2 regions of the Paraburkholderia sp. GAS32 genome follow, and region 1 is predicted to be linked to the other one. Evidence: predicted binding sites of a transcription regulator. Region 1 holds the regulator's gene; the other holds the start of a gene.
What was found. The regulator HrcA, encoded in region 1, represses chaperone genes, less so after heat shock. The targets are predictions, from matches to a motif close to TTAGCACTCNNNNNNNNNGAGTGCTAA.
Positions count from the first base shown of each region.

Region 2: rpoH (RNA polymerase sigma factor RpoH) is a predicted target of HrcA. The motif match lies at 5,235-5,261, and genes of this name have one in related genera.

Region 1 covers NZ_JBNPVS010000023.1:70,301-85,490, forward strand. The annotation lists gene P3T25_RS26140 (carbon-nitrogen hydrolase family protein) at 1-188, opposite strand, end outside; gene P3T25_RS26145 (YhdP family protein) at 317-4,498, opposite strand; gene glnE (bifunctional [glutamate--ammonia ligase]-adenylyl-L-tyrosine phosphorylase/[glutamate--ammonia-ligase] adenylyltransferase) at 4,685-7,477, shown strand; gene recN (DNA repair protein RecN) at 7,507-9,177, opposite strand; gene P3T25_RS26160 (NAD kinase) at 9,274-10,176, opposite strand; gene hrcA (heat-inducible transcriptional repressor HrcA) at 10,390-11,409, shown strand; gene hemH (ferrochelatase) at 11,585-12,655, shown strand; gene P3T25_RS26175 (RNA-binding S4 domain-containing protein) at 12,664-13,071, shown strand; gene P3T25_RS26180 (hypothetical protein) at 13,043-13,204, opposite strand; gene grpE (nucleotide exchange factor GrpE) at 13,584-14,168, shown strand; partial or broken gene P3T25_RS26190 (hypothetical protein) at 14,285-14,465, shown strand; gene dnaK (molecular chaperone DnaK) at 14,609-15,190, shown strand, end outside.
Region 2 covers NZ_JBNPVS010000009.1:101,828-117,017, reverse strand. The annotation lists gene maiA (maleylacetoacetate isomerase) at 1-425, opposite strand, end outside; gene P3T25_RS13695 (fumarylacetoacetate hydrolase family protein) at 451-1,149, opposite strand; gene ybiB (DNA-binding protein YbiB) at 1,400-2,371, shown strand; partial or broken gene P3T25_RS13685 (2-isopropylmalate synthase) at 2,734-3,717, shown strand; gene P3T25_RS13680 (nuclear transport factor 2 family protein) at 3,970-4,353, opposite strand; gene P3T25_RS13675 (acyloxyacyl hydrolase) at 4,397-4,960, opposite strand; gene rpoH (RNA polymerase sigma factor RpoH) at 5,324-6,259, shown strand; gene cydP (cytochrome oxidase putative small subunit CydP) at 6,608-6,868, shown strand; gene P3T25_RS13660 (cytochrome ubiquinol oxidase subunit I) at 6,858-8,453, shown strand; gene cydB (cytochrome d ubiquinol oxidase subunit II) at 8,488-9,624, shown strand; gene cydX (cytochrome bd-I oxidase subunit CydX) at 9,653-9,769, shown strand; gene nagE (N-acetylglucosamine-specific PTS transporter subunit IIBC) at 9,915-11,693, opposite strand; gene ptsP (phosphoenolpyruvate--protein phosphotransferase) at 11,791-14,355, opposite strand; gene P3T25_RS13635 (SIS domain-containing protein) at 14,394-15,190, opposite strand, start outside.

The sequences.
Region 1 (15,190 bases):
GCGCCGTCGGCGGCGGCTTCGGCGATCAGGCGCTCCGCTTCGGCCAGATTGCGTTCGCGATCCGGCGTGCTCACCATTTGCAGCGCGGCCACGCGGAACACGCTTTCGAAAGCTCCGCTGGACGCCGCGCTGGGCGAGGCAGTGGACGAAGCGGTGGACGAGGATGAAGAGACGTGTGTTTCGCTCATGAGCGTTTCGGAAAACTCCCGGCAAGGCGGCGGCGCGAACCGTTGGCGCCGCATACGTCGTTCAAGGCTGGCTGAGGACTGCGGCGCGGCACGGCGCTCTTCCGATCAAACCAAGGATCGGATCGGGCTCAGTGCGCTTCCACGGTCGAAGCCGGAGCGTCCATCTTACCGCGATCGCTCTTCACCCGCTCGATGTGCGGTTTCGACCACGGACCGGTGATTGCGTACTCGCGTGCAAACGCGGTGGAGACCGATTTGCTGAACGCCAGATCGGCCACCAGCGCACCCAGCCCGAGCAGCGGATTGATCACGGTCGCGGCGATCACGGCGGCGCCGGCGCTGACGGTCGGCACGATCTGCACGTGCAGATCCTGGGTTTCCTGCGCCAGATCCACCGAGCCCTTCATCTCGGCGCGCGCCGGCGCCGTCACCATCTCGAAGTTCTCGGTGCGGCCAATGCCGTTGTGGATCTCGCCGGTAGCGGTGACGTGCTCGAACGGCAGCCCTTCGCCGATCACGTCGCGGAAATTGAGCGTGGCGAAGCGCGCGAGGCTTTGCAGGCTGAGCACGCCCAGCAGTTTCGCGACACCCGGATCGACCTTGAGAATCTGCCCATGGCGCAGATCGACGGCCAGATTGCCGTTGAGCGTCGGGTAGTCGATGGTAGTCGGGCCGCCGCGCCACACCACCTTGCCCGAGAGGGAGCCGCTGCCGGCCTTGAGCGTGCGCGGCTGGCCGAAGCGCTCCAGCAGCGCGCCGGCGTCCTTGATGTCGAGTTTGAAATCGAACACCGTACGGCGCGGCGTCGCTTCGTCGGCGGTGTTGCCGAGACCCGTCGACGTGCGCCAGTTCGCGGTGGCGGTCAGCGTGGCGGCGGGATTGGTGATGTCCAGCTTGTCGAGCTGCCAGACCGGCACACCGTCTTCTTCGAAGTTGTGCGCATCCACTTCAAGCCGGCCTATGTCGCGATCGCGCACGATCAACTCATTGACCACCAGATCGATCGACGGCATGTTCTGCGCTGGCGCCGAAATGGCCTGGCCGAGCAGATCTTTATCCGTGGCCGAGGGGATCACCACCCGGGCAAAGCGCGCCTGCAGCGTGCCCGGCGATTCCTTATTGACGCCCGGCAGCCAGGACACGTGGCCCGACACCTGGTTCGACGCGATGTTGGCCTGCCATTTGCCGTCCGCATGCGAAGCGCCGACGATCACGCTGTCCCAGTGCCGCTTGAGCAGTGTCAGCGTGCCGACGTGCACCGCGAAGCGGCTCGGCAGGAATTGCGCGAGGGTCGGATTAGGCGTGGCCGGCGCGGCTGCGGGCGCGTCCTTGTTGCGCATCTGCGTGACGAGCGCGCGCCAGGCATCGGCATCGAACGCTTCGACGTCGACGGCGGCGATCACGCCCTCGGACGGCAGGTCGGCGGGCTTGTTGACGCCGATCGCGCCGCTCACGACCGTCGGCGGCGTTTTCGGTTGGTAACGCAGCAGGTAGGTGGCGGCGATCGGGCCGAAGGTGAGGTCGGCCCGTTCCAGGCCGGCTTCGCTTGCGCTGGCGTAGGGGCTGACCGCGAAGTGCAGCGGCATCGGCGTGCCGACAGGCTTGTTGAACGGCGCGGGGAAGTCGAGCGCGAGGCCGGTCAGATCGGAGTTCGCCGTGACTTCCGGCAACCGCCCCTTGGCGCCGCGCACGTTGAGCGCATAAGGCGCGCTGCCGCTCATGCGCGTCAGGACCTGCGCGGTCGGACCATGCAGATTCAGGCCGCGCGCGGCGTCGACGGCGATATGGCCGCCGAGGTCGAGTGCATACGTGCCGTCCTGCTTCAGGCCGCCTTTCGCGTGCACGTCGCCGCCGAGGAACTGGCCCGAGAGCCGGTCGACTTGCGCCGTATGTTCGGTAAAACGCACCTTGCCGTTCAGTTGCGACAACGGCGGCACGTTATCGACCGTCAAACGGTTATTCTGGAAGCCCACTGCGCCTTCCACGGCGATATGCGGCTTCGGCGTGCGCGGCACGGTCAGCTTGAGCGCCAGCGCGGCGGGCCCTTCGGCGCGCACTTTCTCGGTCGCATGTTTGGACATGATGCCGAGCGAGCTTTCGTTGACGTAGTCGAGCATGTCGGCAAGCGGCCCACGGCCGTTGCCATCGATGACGAGGTTCGACGCCTTGGTGCCGAGATCGTCGATCCTGCCGTTCACCTTGTTTAAAGCGACCCGCTTGTAATGGGCGCGGTCGATATCGAAGCGCAGCACGTTCTCTTTGAGTTCGAACACGCCGTCGATGCCATCCAGCGGCGGCCACACGTTCGGCGTGCCGTTCTTCATCTTGCGCGGCGGGTACGGCGAAGGGTCGAACTTGCCGCCCTTGAAAGGCGCGACGATATGGAAGACCCCGGCCTCCGGGGCACGCGAGTAGGGGAATTTGGTCAGATCGCCGTGTATTTCGATCGTCGCGCCGCGCGAGATGCCGGCTTGCAGCCCATGGCCCAGGTAGATGCGCAGTTTTTCGCTGATGCTGGTCGGCAGATAGCGGACGATGCGTGTGACCTGCGCGCGCTGGAAGTCGGCCTTCAGGTCGAGCGAACCGCGCCCATGGCCCGGGTTGCTGTAATCGACGGTGGCGGTGGCGTCGGCGTCCGCGTTCGAGATGCCGAAGTCGGCCAGCTTGACGGTGAAGGCCGGGTGATTCTCGCCCGGCGCCTTCGGCGTGATGGTCCAGTCCGCCCGGCCATGCAGGCGGTCGAGTGTCAGGCGCGGGTCGTCGAACACACCCGGCAGCGTAATCGCGACGTTGGAGGTGTTGAGCGTCGCGGTGCCGTGGTTTTCGTCGGCGTCGACGCTGCCCCACAGGTTTTCGATGCCGGGAATGCCCGCGCGCGGGTGATTCAGCGGGGTGAGCCCCGGCGGCGGTTCCTGCGCGGCAACGCTGATGCCCTGCAGGTCGCCCTTGAAACGATAACGCTCGATCGGTTCGGCGCCGCTTGGCCGGTGGTCGCTGCCCGCTTCGCCGGACTCCGGTTTGCCGCGTTCGACCTCGATCACATAGTTCGACACCATGCCGCGGGGATTGAAGCGCAGCAGGTTGTTCAGCAGGGGCCGCGGCAGCGGCAGCGCGCGGCTGAATTCGGCGAGGATGCCCAGGTCGACGCGGTCGCCGCTGACGCTGACGAGTTGCCCATGCTGCAGCGAGGCGGTCCGGTAGCGGCCGTGCAGCGTGGTTAGCGCGAGGGTGCGGGTGAGCGGCGTGCCGTCGTCGAGCGGCGGTTGGCCGAGCTCGGCGCGCAAGTGGTTCAGTTGCAGCGTGTAGTCGCCCTGGTCGACTTCGAGACCCCACGAGAAATTGGCGATCGGCACCACCAGCTTGGGCTGGGTCGGGCGGACCCGCATCGAGACGTCCGTGCCGGCCAACTGCCCGCTCGCCGACTTCATGCGGCCGTCGGCGAAGTCAGCCCAGATCGCGTTGTCGATGCGGCCGGCGAACATCTCGATCGGGAAATTGATGTAGCGCGCGAGAGTCGGCAGATCGACGGGACCGGTCGACATATAGACCTGGCCGGCCCAGTTGACCGGCTTGCCGATCGCGGAGAGGCGGGCGTGTTTGAAATGCGTACGGAAGTCGATCGGCCCGTGCAGGACATGGCCGTCGGCGGGCGCCTGCAACGCGAGCCGGTGATCGTAGCCGTCGTTGAGAATCGCGATCCGGATGTCACGCAGGGCGAGTTCCGGCGCGTCATGCTGGGCATCGCGCCAGCGCAGCACGCCGCCGCGCACCACGATTGCCTGCTGGCGCAACAGCCAAGTGGACAGGGTGTCGTTGCCGCTGTGCCGGGTGGGCACCGGCACGCCCGCCACCGAGATCACGCCGTCGCTGCTGCGCGACACCAGCACGTCCGGTTGATCGACGATCAGGCTAGAAAGCGCGGGATGGAACTGCCAGAGCGACTTCCACGAGAGCGCGGCGGTGGCATGCGGAATGGTCAGCGCCGCTTTGCCTTCCGGGTCGCGGATGACGATATCGGTGACGTCGAGGCCCGGCTGAAAGCCGCTCCAATGCGGCGCCAGCTTGCCGATGGTGAACTGTGTGTGCAGTTTCTCGGAAACGATGGCTTCGATGCGCGGACGGAACGAGTCGACGCGCGGCAGCAGTACATAACGCAAACCGAGAAACAGACCCGCCGCGATAAAGTAGAAGGCGAGTGCGAGCGCCAGCACTACATGGGACGTCCGATGCAGCACCATGTGGGCGCTTCCGCTCGCGGGCCGGACCTGCCTGGTTTCGTGCGGGTCGGCGGATTCGTTTCGCTCGGACATGCTGCGGCGGGTGGGCGTATGGTAGTTTTGCGAATTAACGACGAAATGTAACACACGGGAAAGCGTCGGCGGACCTCCGGCAAACCCTTTCTCCATGCCGTCTCGCGACCTGCGCGAGGCCGCGGGACCCGTGTGCTGCGGCGAACTGAACAACGCTGATAAAGCAACGAGCGAGCCAGACCCTTGATGACTGACGCAACACTCCTGAGTTCCAGCTATTCACATTACGCGGCGCGTGCCGCGGCGGCCCGTCCGCAAATCGTGGCGCAGGTGGTGGCGCTCGCGTCCGCACCCCTCACGCGCGAACGGATCGACGCGCGCTTTGATGCGCTGTGTGCCGAGGCAGCCTGCGCGGGCGACGGTCCGTTGAGTGAGGATGCACTCAAACGGGCCCTGCGCCAATTGCGCACCGAGGTATTTTGCGCCGTGATGGAGCGTGACCTCGCGGGCGAGGCGGATGTCGCCGAAGTCACCGGCGCGATGACGGATCTGGCGGAGACGACGATCCAGCGTGCGCTCGCGGTCGTGTCCGCCGAGCTCGAAACGCTTTACGGCGAACCGCGCGGACCGCAGGGCGAGCGGCTCGCGCTCGGCGTGGTTGGGATGGGCAAGCTGGGCGGGCGTGAGCTGAATGTTTCGTCGGATATCGATCTGATCTTCATTTATGAAGAGGACGGTGAGACCGCGGGCGGTCAGCGTTCGCCGATCGCGACGCAGGACTTTTTTACGCGTCTGGGTAAGCGCCTGATCGGCGCATTGGCCGAGGTGACCGCCGACGGTTACGTGTTCCGCGTCGATATGCGCTTGCGGCCGAACGGCGATTCGGGGCCGCTCGTGTGCAGCCTCGGCATGCTCGAAGAGTATTTCTACGTGCAGGGCCGCGAGTGGGAGCGCTATGCGTGGATCAAGGGCCGGCTCGTGTCCGAAGGCGCGAGCGAGGCGGCACGGCGGTTGCAGAAGCAGCTCGACGCGATCGTCACGCCGTTCGTCTATCGGCGTTATCTCGACTTCGGTGTGATCAGCGCAATCCGTGCGCTGCATTTGCAGATTCGCCAGGAAGCACAGCGGCGTGCCTCGATGCGCCCTGACAAAGCCGACGACATCAAGCTGGGCCGCGGCGGCATCCGCGAAATCGAATTCAGCGCTCAGGTATTTCAGCTGATCCGCGGCGGCCAGGATGCCGGCTTCCGGGTGCGTCCGACGCTCGCTGTCTTGCGGCACGCGGCCACGCACGGGCTGCTCGATACCTCGGTCTGCGTGAAGCTTTCACAGGCGTACCGCTTCCTGCGCGAACTCGAGCACCGCCTGCAATACCGCAACGACGCGCAAACTCACGCGATGCCGGTCGATCCTGAGGAGCGCGTGGCGCTCGCGCAAGCAATGGGTTGCGACAACTATGCCGCGTTGATGCTCAAGCTCGACGCGCATCGCGAGTTCGTCGAGCAGCAGTTCGACCAGATTTTCGCCGACAAGGTGAGCGGCCGCGATGGCTGCGGCGCACCGGAAGACGGCGCGGCGGCGTGGGTCTGGAGCAGCGCGCTCGCCGACGACAGCGCTGAGGACGCGCTTCGCGCGCGCCTGATTGAACTGGGTGTGTCCGAGCCGGACGAGCTGCTGGCGCGCTTGCGGGCGATATGGCAGTCATCGCGTTACGCGGGGCTCGCCGAGCGTAGCCGGCAGCGCTTCGATATCGTCGCGCAGCGTGCGCTGGAAGCCGCGCGTACCCTTGAGCCGCTCGAACGGCGCGGCGATACGTTGGCGCGTTTCTTCGACCTGCTCGAAGCCGTGAGCCGGCGCGGCGCGTACCTCGCGCTGTTGACGGAATATCCGCAGGCGCTGCATCGGGTGCTGTCGGTGCTGGGTGGTTCGCGCTGGGCCGCCGGCTACCTGATCCGCCACCCGCAATTGCTCGACGAACTCCTCGACGACGAGGCGATGGACAGTCCGTTCGACTGGCCTGAATTCAAGCGCACGCTGCGCTTGCGTCTGGCCGCGGCGGATGGCATCGAGCAACAGATGGACCTGCTGCGCCACGCGCACCAGGCCGAGGTGTTCCGCATCCTGCTGATCGATCTGGCCGGCAGGCTGAGCGTCGAGCATGTGAGCGACCGCCTGTCAGAGCTTGCCGACGCCGTGCTCGACGTCACGCTCGAAGCTGTCTGGAACCAATTGGCCAAACGCCATCGCGAGGTGCCGAAGTTTGCGGTGATCGCGTACGGCAAGCTGGGCGGCAAGGAGCTCGGCTACGCATCCGACCTCGACGTCATCTTCCTCTACGACGATCCGGACGATGCTGCCGCCGACGTCTATGCCACCTACACCCGCCGCCTCATCACCTGGCTAACGACGGCGACCGGCGCTGGCACCTTGTTCGATGTCGACTTGAGGCTACGGCCAAACGGCGAGTCGGGCCTACTCGTCACCGATCTGGACGCGTTCCGCCGTTATCAACTGCGTGAAGGCGATGCCGCCAACACGGCGTGGGTGTGGGAGCATCAGGCATTGAGCCGCGCGCGCTACTGCGCGGGCGACGCCGAAATCGGCGCGAAATTCGAGCAGATTCGCGAACAGGTGCTGACCACGCCGCGCGAGGCCGAACCGCTCGCGAAGGAAATCGTCGAGATGCGCGAGCGCGTGGAGGCGGGGCATCCGAACCATACGGCGCTGTTCGACCTGAAGCACGATCGCGGCGGCATGGTCGATATCGAATTTACCGTGCAGTACTGGGTGCTGCTGCATGCGGCGAGCGATCCCGAACTGATCCGCAATACCGGCAATATCGCGCTGCTGCGTGAGGTGTCGCGCTTCGGCCTGATGAGCGAGGCGGAAGCGGAGACGGTCGGGGCGGCTTATCGGACCTACCGGAAGTTGCAGCACCAATTGCGGCTGGACGGGATGGAGAAGGCGCGGGTCGATCCGGCGCTGGTGGTGACCGAGCGTGAAGCGGTGCTGAGACTGTGGGAGCGGGTGTTTGGCTGAGGCTCCGCGATGATTTCCAACCCGCGTTCCTAGGCCGCCAGCATTTCCTTCGCGTGCTTGCGGGTGGTGGCGGTGATCTCCAGTCCGCCGAGCATCCGCGCGACTTCTTCGACGCGGCTCGCGCGGTCGAGCGAGGTCACGCTGCTCACCGTGCCGCCTTTGCCGTTGCCCGACTTCGCCACCTGGAAATGATGGTCGCCGCGCGCGGCGACTTGCGGCAAGTGGGTGACGCACAGCACCTGCCGAGCTTGACCCAGTTGATGCAGCAAGCGCCCAACCACTTCGGCGACGCCGCCGCCGATTCCCGTATCCACTTCGTCGAAGATCAGGGTTGGTGTCGGGCTCGCGGCGCTCGCAATGACCGCCAGAGCGAGACTGATCCGCGCCAGTTCCCCGCCTGAGGCAACCTTTGCGAGCGGCCGCAGCGGCACGCCGGCATGACCGGCGACACGGAATTCGACCTGTTCGAGCCCGTGCGCGCCACCTTCTGGCAACGGCACCAGCGCCACGTCGAAGCTGCCGCCTTTCATCGACAGTTCCTGCATGCCGGTGGTCACCGCTGCGCCCAGGGCCTTGCCGGCCTTGGCGCGCGCCTTCGACAGTTTTTTTGCTTCGGCGAGGAAGGCTTCTTTGGCTTTGGCTTCGGCCGCGTGCAGGCTGTCGAGATCGGCGGCGGCGTCGAGCGCGGCAAGTTGCGCGCGACGCGCTTCGTGTTCTTCCGGCAGCGTCTCGGGTTGCAGGCGGAATTTGCGTGCGGCCGAGTGCAGCGCGTCGAGACGCTTTTCGACCTGGGCGAGCCGGTCTGGATCCAGTTCGAGCTTCTGCGCGTAGTGGCTGAGCGAATAGGCGGCTTCCTGCAACTGGATTTCCGCCGGTTCCAGCGCCGCCAGCACATCGTTCAGCGCCGGGTCGATCTCGGCGAGGTCGCGCACTTTCGACACGATCGAGGCGAGATGCGTGATCATCGCCTCATCAGATTCGGACAGCGCGCCGAGCGCCCCTTGCACGCCGTCGATCAGATTGGCCGAGTGCGACAGGCGCCGGTGCTCGGTGTTGACCTCTTCCCATTCGCCCGGTTGCGGCGAAAGCTTGTCCAGTTCGGTGAGCTGCCAGGCGAGACGTTCGCGCTCCAGTTGCAGCTCGCGGTCGCGCGTTTTCGCGTGCTCGACAGCCTGAATCTTTTCGCGCCACGACCGCCATGTACGCGTGACGGTTGCCGCGGTTTCCGTGAGGCCAGCATGGGTGTCGAACAGTTCGCGTTGCGCGTCCGGACGCATCAGCAACTGGTGCGCATGCTGCCCGTGAATATCCACCAGCATCTCGCCGACTTCGCGCAATTGCGCGAGCGTCGCTGCCGTGCCATTGATGAACGCGCGCGAGCGGCCGTTCGCGTCCACCACGCGACGCAGCATGACGGTGCCGCCGTGATGACCGTCGTCGGAGGTCGTGCCGAGCGCCTGCTCGTCGAGCCATTGCTCGACTTGCGCATGCGTCTCGAACTCCGCGGTGATGTCGGCACGGCTCTCGCCGGTGCGCACCACGTTCGCATCGGCGCGGGCGCCGAGCGCAAGGGCCAGTGCGTCGATCAGGATCGACTTGCCGGCGCCTGTTTCGCCTGAGAAAACGGTAAAGCCGCTGTCGAATTCGAGGTCGAGCGCGGCGACGATGACGAAGTCGCGTATCGAGAGGTGGCGAAGCATGGAGGTCGTCTGGTGAGCTTGAGATTCAGGGTTCGGCAGCGGCGGCGTTCGTGTTCCGGCGGCCCGGCATTCCGGCTTTCCGGCGTTTCGGGCCGTTCAGGGCTTGGTATCTTCTTCGTGCGACGGGTATTCGTTCCAGTGCAGCTTCTTGCGCAGCGTCGCGAAATGGCTGTAGCCGACCGGATGCAGCATCGGCACCGTATGGCGCGAGCGGCGCACTTCGATCGTGTCGCCCAATTCCAGTGAAGTGAACGACTGCATGTCGAAATTGACGTTCACTTCGCGGCCCGAGACGATCTGGATGCTCACCTTCGAGTCGTCCGGCAGCACGATTGGCCGGTTCGACAACGCATGCGGCGCAATCGGCACCAGCACGATGCCTTGTAATTGCGGATGCAGGATCGGCCCCTGCGAGGACAGCGCGTAGGCGGTCGAACCCGTTGGCGTGGCGACGATCAGGCCGTCCGAGCGCTGGTTGTACATGAAGCGCCCGTCCACCGAGACATGCAGTTCCGCCATCCCCGAGAAACCGCTGCGGTTGACCACCACGTCGTTGAAGGCAAGTGCGTGATAGATCGGGGCGCCGTCGCGCATGATGCGCGCTTCGAGCAGCATGCGCTCTTCGCGCTCGAAGTTGCCTGAGAGCATTTGCGGCACGATCTCGCGCATGTCGGAGATCGGAATGTCGGTAATGAAGCCAAGCCGGCCGTGGTTGATGCCGATCAGCGGCGTGCGGTAGGGCGCGAGCTGGCGCCCAATGCCTAGCATCGTGCCGTCGCCGCCTAGCACCACGGCAACGTCGGCGCGCGCGCCGATCTCGGCGGGACGCAGCGCCGGATAGTCGGTTACGCCAATTTCGGCGGCGGTGTCGGCTTCGAATACGACCTCGAAGCCGCGCCTCGCGATGCACGAGGCGAGCTCGGTCAGCGGCTCGCCGATGCCCGGCGTATTGTTGCGCCCGACGAGCGCGACGGTCTTGAACTGGCTGGTCACTTGCATGCCGGCATTACACCATAGGTAGGGCCTGAAAAGAACCGCAGACAGACCCGGTAGCGAGCCTGCGCAAGCGCGCTGCCGGCGCATTGGGCGATTATCGTTAGAATGGTGAAACCTTGATGACATGCGCCGTCCCGCCAACCGGCGGCGCGATAGTCAGGGGTTGGCGCCGTTAGCGCTCGCTGTAGCCGCGTCATTGAGCTAAAATTTTCCGTCATGCTAGATCCCCGCGCACAAACCCTCCTCAAAACGCTGATCGAGCGCTACATCGCCGAAGGTCAGCCGGTCGGCTCGCGCACGTTGTCACGCTATTCCGGCCTCGAACTGAGCCCGGCCACGATCCGCAACGTGATGTCCGATCTCGAGGACCTGGGGCTCGTAATCAGTCCACATACGTCGGCGGGCCGGATTCCGACGCCGCGCGGTTACCGGCTGTTCGTCGATACCATGCTGACGGTGGAATCCGCCGCGGACGAAGAAGCGGTGATGCGTATCGTCAAGACTACGCTGCAGGCGGGCGAGCCGCAGAAAGTCGTCGCCGCGGCGGCCAGCGTGCTGTCCAATCTGTCGCAGTTCGCCGGTGTGGTGCTCACGCCGCGCCGCAGCCACGTGTTCAAGCAGATCGAATTCATGCGCCTGTCGGACAAGCGCATCCTGCTGATCATCGTGACGCCCGAGGGCGACGTGCAGAACCGCATTATGGCCACCCAGCGCGACTTTTCGCCTTCGCAACTGGTGGAAGCCTCCAATTACATCAATGCGCACTTCGCGGGCCTCTCGTTCGACGACGTGCGCCGCCGCCTGCGCGAAGAAATCGACGAATTGCGCGGCGACATGACCACGCTGATGCACGCCGCGGTCACGGCCAGCACGGATGAAACCGACACCGGCGAACACGTGTTGATTTCCGGCGAGCGCAACCTGCTCGAAGTCGCCGACCTTTCGTCGGACATGGCGCGCCTGCGCAAGCTGTTCGATGTGTTCGACCAAAAGACCAGTCTCCTTCAGTTGCTCGACGTGTCGAGTCACGCCGCGGGCGTGCAGATTTTCATTGGCGGCGAGTCGAATCTCGTGCCGATCGAGGAAATGAGCGTCGTCACCGCACCTTATGAGGTGAACGGCAAGATTGTCGGCACGCTCGGCGTGATCGGGCCGACCCGCATGGCCTACAACCGAGTGATTCCAATCGTGGACATCACCGCGCGGTTGCTTTCGCTGACGCTTAGTCAACAGTAACCTGCGGTCACCGTGGCTGCCGCACACCTCATGCTGCAAATGATGCGCGACAGCGCGCGGCTTGCCAATTGGCCGAATGGCCAGGGGTCCCTGGCGGACCTCGCAATGGACCGCGCCGCTATAATGAATTCCACCTGAACCGACTCTCCGCCCAAAGCGGTTATCCCTGCTGCCTATGCGCTTCGACCTCGAGCGGCCATCACAGAACGCCACGTCACACCGTGTCGCCGTGTTGCTGATCAATCTCGGCACGCCCGACGCGCCGACACCGCGTGCGGTCCGGCGCTATCTTGCGCAGTTCCTGTCCGATCCGCGTGTGGTCGAAATTCCGGCGCTGCTCTGGCAGGTGATCCTGCGCGTGTTGATTTTGCCGTTCCGCAGCCCCGCGTCAGCAAAGAAGTACGCGGCCGTGTGGATGCCGGAAGGCTCGCCGCTGCGTGTCTTCACGGAGAAGCAGGTGGAGGGTTTGCGCCATCTGCTGCAATTGAACGATTACACGGTGCTGGTCGACTACGCGATGCGCTATGGCACGCCCGGCATTCCGGCCATGCTGAACCAGCTCAAGCTGGCAGGCGCCGAGCGCGTTCTGCTGATGCCCATGTATCCGCAATACTCGTCGTCGACCACGGCCACGGCGTTCGACGACGCCTTTTCGGCCCTCAAGCGCATGCGCAATCAGCCGGAAATCCGCACGGTGCGGCAGTACGCCGATCATCCGGCTTATATCGCCGCGCTCGCCGCTCAGGTGCATCACTATTGGCATCAGCACGGCCGGCCGGATTTCGCGGCAGGCGACAAGCTGGTGCTGAGTTTTCACGGCGTGCCAAAGCGCACGATGGATCTCGGCGATCCGTACCACGAGCAATGCCAGCAGACCGGCGCGTTGTTGACGCAGGCGCTGGGATTGACGCAGGTGGAATGCCGCGTCACGTTTCAGTCGCGCTTCGGCAAGGCTGAGTGGCTGCAGCCGTACACCGCCCCCACGCTGAAGGAATTGGGCTCGGCGGGCGTGCGGCGTGCCGACGTGTTCTGTCCGGGTTTTACCGCCGACTGCCTTGAAACGATTGAAGAAATCGGCATGGAGGTGCGCGACGAGTTCCTGCAGGCGGGCGGCAAGGAATTCCATCGAATTCCCTGCCTGAACGCCTCGCAGCCGTGGATCGCCGCGCTCGGCGAAATCGTCGCGCAGAATCTGCAGGGCTGGCCCGTTCAAGCGGTGCCGGTGCCGCACACGACCGGGGCTTAAGCAGGCTCATGAATTACAGGATCTCAACCGAACCGGGCGCGAAGCTGCGCATCGACAAATGGCTTTGGGCGGCGCGCTTCTTCAAGACCCGCTCGCTCGCGGCGGATGCCGTCGAAAAAGCGCACGTGCGCATCGGCGGCGCGAGTGTCAAACCGGCCAAGGATGTGCGCGTAGGCGACCTGGTCGAGATAGAAATCGAGCGGATTGTCTGGCAGGTGGAAGTGCTGGGCGTATGCGACGTGCGCGGCCCGGCCAGCGTCGCGCAGACGCTTTATGCGGAAACCGAAGAGAGCAAGGTGAAGCGGCAGGTCGAGCAGGAGCGGCGCAAGACATACCGCGAACCGGCCGCCGCTTTGCACGGCAGGCCGACCAAGCGCGACCGGCGCACTATCGACAAACTTTCAGGTGGGGATTGAACAGTTGTTCCATCGTCGCGTGCACACCGCCGTACTCGGTGGTGTGATCGTTGACGGCCCCGGACATGCAGATGGTCGTGGTGCCCGCGATCAGTACCAATGCGACCACCGATATTGCAAAGGTCAGTTTCACGGTACTCCCCTTGGGAAGATTCGAGACGGAAACAGGCGAATCAGGTGGTAATTGAAAATTATCGGTAAGGCTTACGTTAGATTAGGGTTAACGTGTCTTTTCCGACGCTTTAATGGAGCATAGGCCACTTGTTGGGCGCACTCAATCTCAATCTGATTGCGACGCAATAATGGTTGTAACCGGGCATTTCTGCCGCAGGTCCGCGGTGTGAAAAGTTCCGGGAGATGCGCTTGAATTGGGTCTTTCCGGCCCCATCTGCCGTTTCGATACGCGCTCACGCACCAAGTTGTCTGTCGCAATTTTGCAACGCACAAATTGCGACAGCTTTTGACGCGTTGCCGCCACCACTAGCTTTAACCTTTTAACGACTGTCAGCGACATGGAAAACACGCAAGAGAACCCGACGAGCCAGAATCCCACGCCCGCCGACGAAACCGCGCGCCAGGCCGCCGAGGCTGCAGCACCCCAGCAGGACGCGGCTGCAAATGCTGCGCCTGAAGCGCCGGCAACCGGCGCGGAAGCCGCATTGGCCGAAGCAGAGGCGAAGCTCGCCGAGCTGCAGGAAAGCTTCCTGCGGGCGAAGGCGGAGACTGAGAACGTGCGCCGCCGCGCCCAGGAAGATGTCGCCAAGGCCCACAAGTTCGCGATCGAAAGCTTCGCTGAGCATTTGCTGCCGGTGGTCGACAGCCTCGAAGCGGCTGTTGCACACTCGTCCGACGACCTGCAAAAGGTCCGCGAAGGCGTCGAACTTACGCTGCGCCAGCTCTCCGGCGCGCTGGAGAAGGGCCGCGTCGTTGCCCTGAACCCGGTTGGCGAGAAGTTCGACCCGCACCGTCATCAGGCTATTTCGATGGTGCCGGCCGATCAGGAACCGAACACCGTCGTTGCTGTGCTGCAAAAGGGCTTCGTGATCGCCGACCGCGTGCTGCGTCCGGCCCTAGTGACTGTCGCGGCGCCGAAGTAAGCAAGCATCTGAGGCCGCCGCACGAGCTGCCTCGGACGCCGCATCAGGGACCTGGTTATCAGCCGGTCCGCCCGACAGGCACCGTGATGGCCAACATTCCCGTTGACGCCACTGCGTTCATGCTTCACGGCGTGCCCACATGGTTCTTCTTTTACCGAGGCAGCCAGCTGGCACGGCCTGGGGCAGTTCGAGGCGGCGGTCGCGGTCGCGCGGGACAAGATCTGTGCGGGCAATGTGGTCGGCAGTACGCAAATGGTGAAAAAAGCGGCAAAAGTTCGACCGATTGAAAAAAATTAAAGACCGCATCGTAAAAGAGGTCTTGAAAACGATGCGGACGCACTTATGTTGAGTGCAGGTAGGAATTCAGAGCGGATCGCCGTACCGCCAGATGGGCAAAAACGGCGATTCCCGCAGCGATCAAAGTCAGGAGATTAGTAAAAATGGGCAAAATCATCGGTATCGACCTCGGCACGACCAACTCGTGCGTGGCGATCATGGAAGGCAATTCGGTCAAGGTGATCGAGAACTCGGAAGGCGCGCGCACCACGCCGTCGATCATCGCTTACATGGAAGACGGCGAGATTCTCGTCGGCGCGCCTGCGAAGCGTCAGTCGGTCACGAACCCGAAGAACACGCTGTACGCGGTCAAGCGCCTGATTGGCCGCCGCTTCGAAGAAAAGGAAGTGCAGAAAGACATCGCTCTGATGCCGTACAAGATCATGAAAGCCGATAACGGCGACGCATGGATCGAAGTGCGCGACCAGAAGCTCGCACCGCCGCAAATCTCCGCGGAAACGCTGCGCAAGATGAAGAAGACCGCTGAAGATTACCTCGGCGAGCCGGTCACCGAAGCCGTGATTACGGTTCCCGCGTACTTCAACGACAGCCAGCGTCAGGCTACCAAAGACGCAGGCCGCATCGCCGGTCTGGAGGTGAAGCGGATCATCAACGAACCGACCGCAGCCGCTCTGGCATTCGGTCTGGACAAGGCCGAAAAGGGCGACCGCAAGATCGCGGTGTAT
Region 2 (15,190 bases), on a different contig from region 1:
GTCGCAAAACCCGCTTCGACCCAATGCTTGTACCACGCGTCTTTTGCGTCGTCGTCGAGACACAGCGTGTGTTTCAGGTATTTCAGCACGCGCAGATTGTTCAGCGGATGAATCTCGCACGCCACCTGCAACGCTACCGAGCGCACATACGCGCGCTCGGCCGGCGTGCCGGGCAAGAGCGGCGGTTCGGGATGCGTTTCTTCCAGATACTCGATGATCGCGAGCGACTGCGGCATCACTTCGTTGCCGTCGACGAATGTGGGCACGATGCCGTCCGCATTCACCTTGCGATACTCGGGCTTCAACTGCTCGCCGCCGTCGCGCACGAGGTGCACCGGCACATAGTCGTACGGCAGGCCCTTCAGGTTCAGCGCGATGCGCACGCGATAGGACGCCGAACTCCGGAAATAGCTGTAAAGCTTCATGTTATGTGTCTCCTCCCACCGCGCTTCAGACGACGCGTACGTTGAGCTCGCCGAGCCCGTCCACGCCGCCCTTCATGAGGTCGCCCTGCACCACCGCGCCGACACCTTCCGGCGTGCCGGTGAAAATCAGATCGCCAGGTTGCAGTTCGAACAGTGTCGACAGATAGGCAATCGTCTCGGCCACCGACCAGATCAGTTGCGACACGTCCGAATTCTGTTTTTCCTCGCCGTTCACCGATAACCAGATCGCGCCCTTGCCGACATGGCCGACTGTCGTGACCGGATGGATCGGACCAAGGGGCGCCGAGTGATCGAAGCCCTTTGCGGTATCCCACGGACGGCCCAGCTTTTTCGCTTCGGCCTGCAGATCGCGGCGTGTCATGTCGAGACCGAGCGCATAACCGTACACGTGGTCGAGTGCGCTTTCGGCCGGAATGTTCTTGCCGCCTTTGCCGATCGCCGCCACCAGTTCCATCTCGAAGTGGACGTTCTTCGATTGCGAGGGATAGGGGAATTCGCCGGTCGCACCGGGCGCGACATACAGCACGGCATCGGACGGCTTGGCGAAGAAGAACGGTGGTTCGCGGTCAGGATCGTGCCCCATCTCACGCGCGTGCGCCTCGTAGTTGCGGCCCACGCAGTAGATGCGACGCACCGCGAACTGCTCGCTGGACCCCACGACCGGCACCGCAACGACCGGTGCGGGTGCAAATACGTAACTCATCCCGTTCTCCGTTTCTGGATTGTGCCGCGCCCGCGCGGCGATAAAACATCGAGTGTAACGCGCGGCAAAGCGCCGCGCAGCGGATCGGCACCGGCACGCGCGGACCGGCGATTCCGCCGCATCGTCTCACGGGATCGCCGGCCCGCCGGACCGCCTCGCCGCTATAGATGCGATACTCACACTGGATAGCGTCCTTTGAATTCCCCGGCCGACCGCCCCAAGGCGGCACGCCCCCGTCCCACTGCGCCCGATGACCGACACCGCCGACACCGCCAATCTTTTCCCCTGCGCCCGCTATATCAAGGAAATCGGCCGCGGCCCGAACGGCGCCCGCGCGCTGACTGCTGAAGATACGCGCACGCTTTACACCGCGATGCTCGACGGCCGCGTGGCCGATCTCGAACTCGGCGCCGTGCTGCTCGCGTATCGCGTGAAAGGCGAAACCGCAGACGAACTCGCCGCCATGCTGGCCGGCGCGCAGGCGTCGTTCGAACCGCTTCATCTGCCGCACGCGGCATTCCGGCCCGTGTCGATACCCACCTACAACGGCGCGCGCAAACAGCCCAACCTGGTGCCGCTGCTCGCGCTGCTGCTGGCACGCGAAGGTGTGCCGGTGCTGGTGCATGGTGTCACGGAAGATCCGGGCCGCGTGACCAGCGCTGAAATCTTCACACATCTGCAGATCCCGCATGCGCGATCGCACGCCGACATCGAAGACGGTCTCGCCGAGCGCCGTCTCGCGTTCGCACCGATCGAGGTACTCGCGCCGAAGCTCGCGCATCTTCTCTCCCTGCGCCGGAGGATGGGCGTACGCAATTCGACGCACACGCTCGTGAAAATTCTGCAGCCGTTCGCGCCCGCCGGGCTGCGGCTCGTGAACTACACGCATCCGCCGTATCGCGACAGTCTCACGCAGTTGTTCAACACGCACCCGGCCGCCGCGGAGGGCGGCGCCCTGCTCGCGCGCGGCACCGAAGGCGAAGCGGTGGCCGACACGCGCCGCCAGGTGCAAGTGGATTGGCTGCACGACGGCATCTGCGAAACGCGCGTGCCGCATGAGCGCTCGTCGCCCGACGCGCCTGAAGTCGACTTGCCCGAAGCTCGCGACGCAGCGACCACGGCCGCGTGGATCGACGCCGTGTTGCGCGGCGAAGCGCCTGTCCCGAGCGCGATCGAACGGCAAGTGGAGCTGATCGTCGACGTCGCGAAAATACCCGTGTGATGCGCGCGGCGTGAGTGCAACGCAGCGCTTGCGGCATTGCATTCACGCGCCAGGACGGCGGCCCCGGGTTGACATGCCGCTGCGAGCCGTCATACATTAGACCTATGCGTTCCCTTCCGAACACCCTCCGAATTACCTCCGGCCGCCTAGCGCGGCCCCTATCGCTACGTCTAGCGTAAGTCAGACGTAGCGCCGCGCGTTGGCAGCCTGAATCACCCAGATTAGTTGCCCAAAGCGCGGTCCTCAAAGCCGTTCCGCAGTTCCCCGCAGTTACTGTCTCACCCCCGACCGTAGTTCTTCACAACCTGTAGTCGTTTGCGTTCGTCCGTTTACCCTTCGGACGAAGCGCGAGGGTCAATTTCATGTTGCGCAATCCCGCTGAAAAATACCGTCCCTTTCCCGCAGTGCGCCTCACCGGGCGCAAATGGCCGAGCCGCACGATCAACCACGCGCCGATCTGGATGAGCACCGATCTGCGTGACGGCAATCAGGCACTAATCGAGCCGATGAATGCCGTACAAAAACTCGAATTCTTCGAGATGCTGGTAGCGATCGGCTTCAAGGAAATCGAAGTCGGTTTCCCGTCGGCCTCGCGAACCGACTTCGATTTCGTGCGCAAACTGATCGAAGAAAACCGCATTCCCGACGACGTGACGATCGAAGTGTTCGTGCCCTCACGCGCCGAACTGATTGCGCGCACGTTCGAATCGCTGGAGGGCGCGCCGCGCGCCATCGTGCACCTGTACAACGCAATCTGCCCGTCGTTTCGCAAGATCGTCTTCAACCAGTCGAAGGAGCAGATCAAGGCACTGGCTGTGGAAGGCACGTGCCTCATCAAGAAACATGCGCACGCGCGGCCCGATACGCACTGGACGTTCCAGTATTCGCCCGAAACCTTCAACACGACCGAACTCCCGTACGCGCGTGAAGTATGCGACGCAGTTGCGCAGACGTGGCGGCCCACGCGCGACGACAAGATGATCGTCAATTTGCCCGCTAGCGTCGAGGCCGCGACACCCAACGTGTTCGCCGACCAGATCGAATGGATGGACCGCAATCTCAGTTATCGCGACAGCATCGTGCTGTCGGTGCATCCGCATAACGATCGCGGCACCGCCGTGGCTGCTACGGAACTGGCGCTGCTGGCGGGCGCGGATCGCGTCGAAGGATGTCTGTTCGGCAACGGCGAGCGCACGGGCAACGTGGACCTCGTTACGCTCGCGATGAACCTTGACGCGCAGGGCGTCGACCCAGGCCTCGACTTTTCGGATATTGGTGCGGTGCGGCGCGTGGTCGAGCGCTGCAATCAGATTCCGGTGCATCCGCGGCATCCGTATGCGGGCGATGCTGCAGAGCGGCCGGTGTGGAGCGACGAGGATCTGCAGCGCGTCGCTGCCTGAGTGGCTTGAGGCGGGGCGGAGCCGACCGTCGCGGTTCAGACCGCGTTCGCGGCGGCGCAACTGCATCAAAACCCGCCCGGCCGAACCCACCAGGCGGCGAATTCAGCATGGGCGGTGCGACCCGCCTGCTCGTGCCGTTCGAGTGCTCACAAGGCGCTCACCAACTGCGACCAGCGAAACGAAGTGGGCTCACAAGGCTCACTCGATCGCGCAACGCGTCGCCTGCCAGGCGATCAGGCGCCATTGCCCATCTTCCTGTGTGTGAATCGCCGTGTACGCGATCGGAAACAGCAGCGCTCCGTTGTTCGCTTCCATTTCGATCAGCGCGCGCCCGGTGACGACGCAGGTCTCGCGCCCCACCGGCAGCACTTCTTGCGACTGCACCTCGATCTGCCGATAGCGGCGGCGCCCGGCGGTAATACCGTCGATGAACTGTCGCTTCGTTTCACGCTTGCCGTTCGTATGGACATAGCTCACGTTGTCCGCGAGCAGCGCATCGAGCGACTGCCCGTCGCCGTCGACCATCGCACGGAAGCGTTCTCGCTCGAGCCCGCGAATCGCTTCGATTATCTTTGCCGCCATTGCTCAGCCCCTTGCACCGGTGAGCCGAACGTGGCCACGGTCGTCAGAAGTTATATTGCAAATATAGCTGGTGGAAATTTATACCAGGATTCGGCTCTTTGATACCGCCATTGGAAATATGCTGGAAGCGATAGCCCGCCTCGTACTGCTGACGACTGCCGAATTGCAGGCCGACACCCGCCATGGGGGCGAACTGGAACGCGGTCGAGAGCGTGAGGTCAGTGGCGATTCTCGGACTCGTCAGAAGGCGGATACCGGCGCCCGCTTCGACGTAAGGGCGAATCGCGCCCGCTCCGTCGATGAAGCGAATGATCGGCGTCACACCGATCTCGCCGATGTTCTCGTGCACATTCCCTTCGTCGGTATGCCACCAGGCCACGTGCGCTTCGCCGATCAGCGAAAAGTGCCAATCGCCGATCTGCCACCACGTCAGATTCGGATCCCAGACCAGGCCGAGATCGAGCTTTTTAATGTGGTTATCTCCCAGGCCGCCGGCGATCTGCACGCCGAACTGGTCGGCTGCCGCCAGTCCCGAAGCGCCAAACAGGATGGCCGCCGAAGCGCCTTTTAGAACCACACCACGCAACGCATTTTTTTTGTTCTTCATCGCACACCCGAGCTAGTCGAACGTTGGTCAGTAGATCACTGTCCCGTTTATTCTAAAGACAATGTACATCCGGCGGATCGTATGAAGAAAGCAAAATTTCCGCAATTAGTCACTTCTATTTTTGAAAATATCGGTCATTTATAAGAATGAAGGCGTTTTGTCAGGTAAATCCTGCGACTCACACACACCTGGCCATAAAGGTATACCATTACTATCAAAATCTAAATTTCAATAGGAATTTGCGGAACTTGGATGTCCCTACAGCCTCTAAGTATTAGCACTCGGCAAATCAGAGTGCTAACATCCAACGCTGGAGTCGTTTACCTGAATACGCTTTTGTCTGATTCCAAAGGAGTTTCCTACGTGAGCCATGCAATGACCCTTCCGAGTACTTTGAGCCCGTCATCGGCTAAGGCCGCTTCGGCAGGTGCACTGGCGCTCTCGCATTCCTCGCTGCTGCCCGGTCAACTGGGCAATATCGACGCCTACATCCAGGCCGTAAATCGGATTCCGATGCTGACGCCGGCGGAAGAACGCCAGTTCGCCACCGAATTTCGCGAGCAGGACAACCTCGGGTCCGCGCGCCGTCTCGTCCTGTCGCACCTGCGGCTGGTCGTATCGATCGCGCGCAATTACCTTGGTTATGGACTGCCGCATGCCGACCTGATCCAGGAAGGCAATATCGGCCTGATGAAGGCCGTGAAGCGCTTTGACCCCGAGCAGAACGTACGCCTCGTGTCGTACGCCATGCACTGGATCAAGGCTGAGATCCACGAATACATTCTGCGCAATTGGCGGATGGTGAAGGTCGCCACCACCAAAGCGCAGCGCAAGCTGTTCTTCAACCTGCGCAGCCACAAGCAGGGCCTGGGCGCATTCACGCCGGACGAGATCGAAGGTCTTGCCAAAGAGCTGAACGTGAAGCGCGAAGAAGTGGCCGAGATGGAAACGCGCTTGTCCGGCGGCGATATCGCGCTGGAAGGCCAGGTCGAAGACGGCGAAGAGTCGTACGCGCCGATCGCCTACCTCGCCGACTCGCATAGCGAGCCGACTGCGGTGCTGGCTTCGCGTCAGCGCGACAAGCTGCATAGCGACGGTATCGCGAGCGCGCTGGACGCGCTGGACGCCCGCAGCCGCCGCATCATCGAGGCACGTTGGCTGAAGGTGGAAGACGATGGTTCGGGCGGCTCGACGCTGCACGAACTGGCCGACGAATTCGGCGTGTCGGCCGAACGTATTCGCCAGATCGAGGCGAGCGCAATGAAGAAAATGCGCGGCGCGTTGAGTGAATATGCGTAACACTTAAAGCTTGAGTCGTGCCGGCTCGTCTGGCGCGCGCTGTTTAGCTGCAGAGCCCTGCCCTCGCAAGAAGGCAGGGCTTTTTTGTGCCCGCTCGACAATGCCTGCGCTCAATCGAAGACGCACGCGCACTCACTCAAGGACATGCCCACCAAACACGTGTTTCTTGACGTATCACAAACCCCATAGCAATACTGTTCAGACGGCGTGACGTTCGCGACCCAATGCCGCAGTGCCGAACTTACGCGCACTAGGTCATTGCTCCTAGAATCGGGATGAACTTGCCAGGCCCCTGAAACGGCCTGGATCCAGCCGGTTAAACCGGTGTGAAGTTGCCTTCTACCGATCATGACCATAGCCCTGAATCGCAATAACAACCCTCGCTCGAGCCTGCGCAAACGGCTCGCCGCCTGGGTACGCGGTCCGACGCTGGCGCGGGATATCGCCATCGTCCTCGCCATCAAATTCGTACTGCTGATGGCGCTCAAGTACGCTTTTTTCAATCATCCGCAGGCGGAGCATATGTCGCTGCCGCCTGAACAAGTCGCGCAGGCGCTGCTGTCCGTGCCTGCCTCGCATCCGTCCCAAGGTGGTCAACATGCCCGTTAGCGAAGTCGTAGAACTGTCGCGCCTCCAGTTCGCCATCACGGCGCTTTATCACTTTCTGTTCGTGCCGCTCACGCTCGGTCTGTCCTGGCTGCTCGTCATCATGGAATCCGTCTATGTAATGACCGGCAAGCAGATCTACAAGGACATGACCCAGTTCTGGGGCAAGCTGTTCGGCATCAACTTTGCGATGGGCGTCACCACCGGTCTCACGCTGGAATTCCAGTTCGGCACCAACTGGTCGTACTACTCGCACTATGTCGGCGACATTTTCGGCGTGCCGCTGGCCGTTGAAGGGTTGATGGCGTTCTTCCTCGAGTCGACCTTCGTCGGCCTGTTCTTCTTCGGATGGAAGCGGCTCTCGAAAGTGCAGCACGTGGGCGTCACGTTCCTCGTCGCGCTAGGCTCGAACCTGTCGGCGCTGTGGATTCTGGTGGCCAACGGCTGGATGAACAATCCGGTCGGCGCCACCTTCAACTACCAGACCATGCGCATGGAACTCGACAGCATCTTCTCGGTGCTGTTCAATCCGGTCGCGCAGGTGAAGTTCGTGCACACCGTATCGGCCGGTTACGTGACCGCTTCGATGTTCGTGCTCGGTGTGTCGTCGTGGTATCTGCTGAAGCGCCGCGACACCGAGTTCGCCTTGCGCTCGTTCGCTATTGCCGCCGGCTTCGGTCTGGCCTCGACACTGTGCGTGATCGTGCTCGGCGACGAATCCGGCTACCGCACCGGCGAAGTTCAGCAGGTCAAGCTGGCCGCCATCGAATCCGAATGGGAAACGGCGCCCGCACCCGCGCCCTTCACGATCATCGGCATTCCGAATCAGAAGGAAGAACGCACCGACTATGCGATCCGCATTCCGTATGCGCTCGGCCTCATCGCCACGCGCTCGATCGACGAACCGGTGGTCGGCCTAAAGGAATTGATGGCCCAGAACGAAGTGCGCATCAAGAACGGGATGCTCGCCTATGCCGCGCTGCAAAGGCTCAAACAGGGCGACGCCACGGACGAAGTCAAAGCCGCCTTCGACGCGCACAAGGAGGACCTCGGCTACGGCCTGATGCTCAAGCAGTTCACCCCGAACGTCACCGACGCCACGCCGGATCAGATCGTGCAGGCCGCCAAGAAGACGATTCCGCCGGTGGCGCCCGTGTTCTTCTCGTTCCGCCTGATGGTCGGCCTCGGCATCCTGTTCCTTGCGACCTTCGTACTGGCGTTCTGGTTTTGCGCGCAGCGCTCCCTGCTGCTGGAGAAACGCCGCTGGTTCCTGCGCTGGGCAGTATGGGCAATTCCGTTGCCGTGGCTCGCTGCTGAATTCGGTTGGATCGTTGCTGAAGTGGGCCGTCAACCGTGGACCATCGCCGGCATTCTGCCGACCGCGTTGTCCGCATCGAGCCTAACGCCGGGCGATCTGTACCTGAGCATTGCCGGCTTCGTCGTGTTCTACACGGTGCTGTTCATCATCGAAATCATGCTGATGTTCAAGTACGCGCGACTCGGGCCTTCGTCGCTGCACACGGGGCGCTATCACCACGAACAACAACAGCCGCTGAATCAGTCGCTGCCGACCAACACGGCCGCATGATTCGCCGCCACTCTGTTCCAAGGGAAAGATCATCATGGATTACGCAACCCTCAAACTGATCTGGTGGGTGTTGATCGGCGTGCTGCTGATCGGCTTCGCGCTCACCGACGGCTTCGACATGGGCGCGGCGATTCTGCTGCCGTTCATCGCGAAGACCGACGCCGAGCGACGCATTGTCGTCAACACGGTCGGCGCGACGTGGGAAGGCAATCAGGTGTGGCTCATCACAGCGGGCGGCGCGATGTTCGCCGCGTGGCCGCTGGTTTACGCCGCGTCGTTCTCCGGCTTCTACTTCGCGATGCTGCTGGTGCTGTTCTCGCTGTTTTTCCGGCCGGTCGGCTTCGACTACCGCAGCAAACGTGAAGACCCGCGCTGGCGCAGCGCATGGGATTGGGCGTTGTTTGTCGGCGGCTTCGTCCCGGCGCTGGTGTTCGGCGTGGCGTTCGGCAACCTGCTGCAAGGCGTGCCGTTCTCGTTCGACACCGATCTGCGCGTCACGTATCACGGCAGTTTCTTCGCCCTGCTCAACCCGTTTGCTGTGCTGTGCGGGCTCGTTAGCGTGTCGATGCTGGCCGCTCACGGCGCAGCCTTCGTGAAGATGAAGGCAGACGACGTCGTCGCCGAGCGTGCGTCGCTGGCGCTGCGGATCGCTTCGCTCGCCGCCGTGGTGCTGTTCCTGCTTGCCGGCGCGCTGATCGCCACGATGATCGGCGGTTATCAGATCGTCGATGCCGCGCCGCTCGATACGGTGGCCAACCCGCTGCTGAAGAACGTGATCGGCGCACCCGGCCTGTGGCTCACCAACTACGCAAACTATCCGTGGATGGTGATCGCGCCGGTGGCCGGCCTCGTCGGTGGCGTGCTTGCCTTGTTGCTGGCGCGCTCGCGTTTTGAAAAGAGCGCCTTCCTGGCGACCACGCTGATGATCATCGGCGTGATCCTGACGGCGGGCTTCTCGATGTTCCCATTCATCATGCCCTCCTCGCTCGATGGCCGCAGCAGCCTGACCGTGTGGGATTCGACCTCGAGCCGCATGACGCTGCAGATCATGCTGATCGCCGTGATCATTTTCCTGCCGATCGTCCTGATCTACACGAGCTGGGTGTATCGCGTGATGCGAGGCAAGGTGACCGCCGCGGCGCTCGAAGAAAATCACCATTCAATGTATTGATCAGGAATACAGATAACAGGAGTTTGTGATGTGGTATTTCAGTTGGCTTCTCGGCATTGGCGTGGCGTTGGCGTTCGGCATTATCAACGTGATGTGGCTGGAAACGCGCCGGCCTTTGGAAACGAGTAAGCAGAAAGCACGTTGATGGAACCGCTGCCGGTCGCGCGCCGTTAGGCTCAAGCCGGTAAACGCAAAGCGGCACCTTGATTCAAGGTGCCGCTTTTTTATTGCTGCGTCATCGGAACAGAAGCGCAGTAATGGAGCGGCGCAGGCCGCTCCTCAACGTTGCATTACGCAGGCTGCGGCGCCGTACCGGCACCCGTATCGGGCGACAGGCGTGTCGCCAGTTGTGCGGCATAGCGCTGGGCTGCGTCGCCGACTACGATATGGAACGTGTCGGCCGAAACCCACGCCGTATCGAGCGTAGCAAGACGCTGACGATCAACCGCAGACGGATCGCGAACCACGATCCGCAGACGCGTTGCCGCCACGGCATCCAGCGACACGACGTTGCCCGCGCCGCCGAACACGGCGAGCCAACGCAACGGATCCGGGTCGAGCGGACCGCCCTGAGCACCGCTTGCAGTCGCCACAGGAGCCGCAGCGACAGCAGGCGCAACGGCAGCCACCGGCTTCACCGCATCGCCACCACCTTGTGCGATCACCGTGCGAATTTCATCAGCGATGATGTCCGCTTCCGGTCCAATAATCACCTGCACATTGGTCGAGCCGCGCTTGAGCACACCACGCGCACCAATCGTCTTCAGTTCGCTTTCCGAGACCTTGCTGGCATCGACCACCGACAGACGCAGACGCGTCGTGCAGGCATCCACCACCGACAGGTTCGACGCGCCACCCAGCGCGGCGATATAACGCTGTGCGCGCGGCACGGCGGCACCCGCCACCGGCGACACAAAACCGCCAGCCGCAAACGACTCGATCTGTTCTTCTTCTGCAGCAGGTTCACGACCCGGCGTTGCCATGTTGAACTTGCGGATGAAGAAGCGGAACAGGCCGTAGTACACGACCATGTACACGAGGCCGATCGGAATCGCCCACCAGCCCTTGGTCGACAGGCCGTAGTTCAGCACGTAGTCGATAAAGCCAGCCGAGAAGGTGAAACCGAGATGAATCCCAAGCGCCGAGCAGATCGCCAGCGACAAGCCCGTCAGCACCGCGTGGATCGCATACAGCACCGGCGCGAGGAACATGAAGCTGAATTCGATCGGCTCGGTCACACCCGTCAGGAACGAGGTGAGCGCCATCGACGCCAGCAGGCCGAACACCATTGCGCGGCGCTCTTTCGGTGCCTCGTGATACATCGCGAGACAGGCAGCCGGCAAGCCGAACATCATGACCGGGAAGAAGCCCGTCATGAACGTGCCTGCAGTCGGGTCGCCCGCGAAGAAGCGATGCAGGTCGCCCGTCACCGCCGCGCCACCCGGCGGCGTGAAATTGCCGAACACGAACCACGTCAGCGAATTGAGGATGTGATGCAGCCCCGTGACGAGCAACAAACGGTTCAGCACGCCGAACACGAACGCGCCGAGCGCACCCGCAGTGGTCAGCCAATGGCCGGCCGTATCGATGACGCCTTGCACCGGCTGCCATACGTAACCGAACACAATGCCTATCGCCAGACAGACCACACCGGTGACAATCGGCACGAAGCGTTTCCCTCCGAAGAATGCGAGGTAGTCGGGCAGCTTGATGTCTTTGTACCTGTTGTACAGCAAGCCCGCGACGATACCCGCCACGATCCCGGACAACACGCCCATATTGAGCTTGTCGTTGATGTCCTTCATCACCGCGATTTCGATCAGATAACCGATCGCGCCCGCGAGACCTGCCACGCCGTTGTTGTCTTTCGCGAAGCCGACCGCCACGCCGATTGCGAACAGCAACGGCAGGTTGTCGAAGATCGCGCCACCGGCGTCGGCGATCATCTTGATGTTGAACACATCGGGTTGGCCCAATCGCAGCAGCAAGCCGGCAACCGGCAGCACTGCAATCGGCAGCATCAGCGCGCGTCCCAGGCGCTGAATCTTCAGAAACGGATTCCCATCCATTGACACCTCCAATCCTTGTCTCGTTGTCGACAGTCGTCGTTGAGTTTTGTAGCGATACGTCCTGACTATGCGAAGCTGGTTGCGGACTGTGTGGGGTTCAGTCCAAAGGCCAGGTTTCGCGGCTTACTGCTCTTACCGCCTGCGCCGATTCGAGCGCCAGTGCATCCTGGGCGCGTTGACGGCACAACTGATAATCGAGGTTGCGCACACGCGCCTTGATGCCCGGCACCGACACCGGATCCACCGAAAGCTCGGTCACGCCGAGGCCGACGAGCAGCGGCATGGCCAGCGGATCGCCCGCCAGTGCGCCGCATACGCCGACCCATTTGCCATGTTTGTTCGCGCCTTGCACGGTCGCCGCGATCAGGCGCAGCACCGCCGGATGCAAGCCGTCCGCTTGCGCCGCGAGATCGGCCTGGCAACGGTCCATGGCAAGCGTGTATTGCGTCAGATCGTTGGTGCCGATCGACAGGAAATCCGCGTGTTGCGACAGTTGATCGGCGAGCAAGGCAGCCGATGGCACTTCGATCATCACGCCGACTTCGATCGGTTCGGTACGGCCCGATTCGCGGGCGAATTCGTCGATGCGTTTGCGGATGCGGATCAATTCACCCACGTCGGTCACCATCGGCAGCAGGATGCGTACGGCGCCGAGCGGTTGCACCGCGAGCAGGCCGCGCAACTGATCGTCGAGCAGATCCGGGCGCACTTGTGCGAGGCGGATGCCGCGCAGGCCGAGTGCCGGATTCGGTTCGGGCGGCAGCGTCAGGTAATCGACTTCCTTGTCCGCGCCGACGTCCAGCGTGCGGATGATCGCGGTGCGGCCGCTCAACGCTTCGACGATGGCCTGATAGCTCTGGCGGTGTTCGTCGATGGTCGGTGCCGAGGCGCGGTGAATGAACAGCAGTTCGGTGCGCAGCAGGCCGACGGAATCGGCGCCGTTGTCGACGGCGGTTTTCGCGTCGTCGAGCGTGGCGATGTTCGCGGCGACTTCGATCGCGCGGCCATCGGAAGTCACGGCCGCCTGTTGCGACGTACGGCGGTTCGCTTCGCGCACGCCGGCGAGGCGGCTGCGCTCAAGACGTGCACGTTCGACGTCAAGCTCGGTCGGCGCGAATTCGAGACGGCCGGTTGTGGCGTTCACCACCACTTGCGTGCCTTCGGGGATCGCGTGCAATGCATCGCCGACTGCCACCAGCGCCGGAATGCCGGCCTGGCGCGCAAGAATCGCCGCATGCGAAGTGGCACCGCCACGCGACATCACCAGCGCGGTGACGCGCGTACGATCCAGCGACGACAGATCCGACGGCGTGAACTCTTCAGCCGCCAGCACAGCTTCTTCCGGCAGCGTGCGCGCCGCCGCATTCGTATAACCGAGCGCGCGCAACACGCGCTTTTCGATGTCACGCAGATCGGCGGCACGTTCCGCGAGCAATGCGTCTTCGATATTCGTCAGGATGGCGATCTGTGCGCGGATCGCTTCGCGCCACGCAAAGCCCGCACTCTTGCCGAGGCTGATCAGATCGCGTGCGGCGTCGACCAGCGTGGGATCTTCGAGCAATACGCGATGCACCGCGAAAATGCCCGCCTCGCCCACCGCACCGCGTTGCGACGCATCGCGCACTGTCGTACCGAGGTCGGCGTCGACGGTGGCAATCGCCTTGTCGAGCAACCGGCTTTCAGCCGCCGACGTGCCGTTCGCCTTTTCCGGCGGATCGATGTCCGCATCGTCCCAGCGCACCAGCTTGCCGACCGCGACGCCCGGCGACGCGCACACACCCGCGAGCGTATTCGGCTCGAGCGTTTCGCCCGCGGCGTGGGCAACTGCTTGCGGCGCCGGCGAACTTTGTCGCGCCGGCTTCTCTTCGACTTCGCCGTGCGCTTCACGCGTCAACTCGTGGGCGATTGCTTCGATCGCGGCTTGGGCTTGTGGCCCAACGCCGAGCAACTCAACAGTCGCACCTTCGCCCGCGCCGAGACCGAGCAAACCGACCACGCTCTCGATCGCCGCCTTGCGCCCTTCATAACGCACTTCGACACGCGCATCGAAACCGCGCGCCGCTTCGCGAGCGCGCGCTGCCGGACGTGCATGCAGACCGCCCGCGTGGACTAGCGTGACTTGCTGACGGGCTTCTTCGGTCACGTTGGTGGCGCTCGCCTGGCGCGATGCGTCCGCCGCTTCGCCGCTGCGAGCACGCAGCACCAGCAACGGCGTTTCGCCTGCCTTCAGCATGCCGTCCTGCGCACGCTCGACAATCTCGAACGCATCCGAATTGGCAATCGCGATCACCGAGACGAGACTCGGCGCATTCAGCGCGACCTGGTCCTGGTCGAACTCGATCAGGATGTCGCCGGTACGCACATGTGCGCCTTGCGCGACCATCGGCGCAAAGCCCTTGCCATTCAGTTCGACCGTATCGATGCCGATGTGCAACAGAATCTCCACGCCATCGGCCGTCGCGAGCGTGACCGCGTGACCAGTGCGTGCGAGATGGGTAATGGTGCCGTCGCACGGCGCGACGAGTCGCCCCTCGAGCGGATCGATGCCGATGCCATCGCCGAACATGCCGCCCGAAAACACAGGGTCGGGCACGTTCGCCAGCGGCACGACCGGACCGGTCATCGGCGCGAGCAAAACAATATGGCCTTCAGAATGGCTCATCAAGCGGGACTCCTCGACACGTCGCATCTGATTTCTCGTCAGTGAGTTTCGGTGACTTTGTTGAGATGGCGTGGCGCGTCAGGATTGCGCCCGCGAGCGGCGGCAAGGCCGGCAGCCATCACGTAAAAGGACAGGATTGCGGCGATCGGATCGAGCGCCGCATGAGCGGTGGTGGCGAGCGGCAGGGTCGCTTCCGGCACGTCGGCCGGCGCGGCGAGCAACACGCGGGCGCCGCGCGCCTGCATGTCGCGCGCGAGTTGCAGCAAGCCAGCCTGTTCGGGACCGCGCGGTGCGAAGACCAGCAGCGGATAGTCGCGGTCGATCAGTTCCATCGGACCATGCCGCACTTCCGCGCTCGAAAATGCTTCGGCCTGAATGCCGGAGGTTTCCTTCAATTTCAGCGCGGCTTCCTGCGCGATCGCGAGGCCCAGACCACGGCCGATCACGATCATGCGTTCGACGCCACGCAGTTCGTCCACTGCCTTCGACCAGTCGAGCTTGCCCGCGGCTTGCAGTGCGTCGGGCAGCGTCTTCAACGCGCCGAGCAGTGCTTCGTCTTTCTGCCAATGCGCGACCAGTTGCGCGGAAATCGACAGCATGGCGATGTAGCTCTTGGTCGCCGCGACGCTCAGTTCCGGACCGGCCACGAGCGGCAGGTGAAATTCGCAAGCGTCAGCCAGCGGCGAGCTTGGCGCATTCACAGCGGCCACCGTCAACGCGCCGGCCTTGCGCAACGCTTCCATCGTGCCGACCAGATCCGGGCTCTTGCCCGATTGCGAGAACGCCAGCGCGAGCTGATTGCGCACTTGCAGCGGCGCTTGCTGGAGCGTCGCGA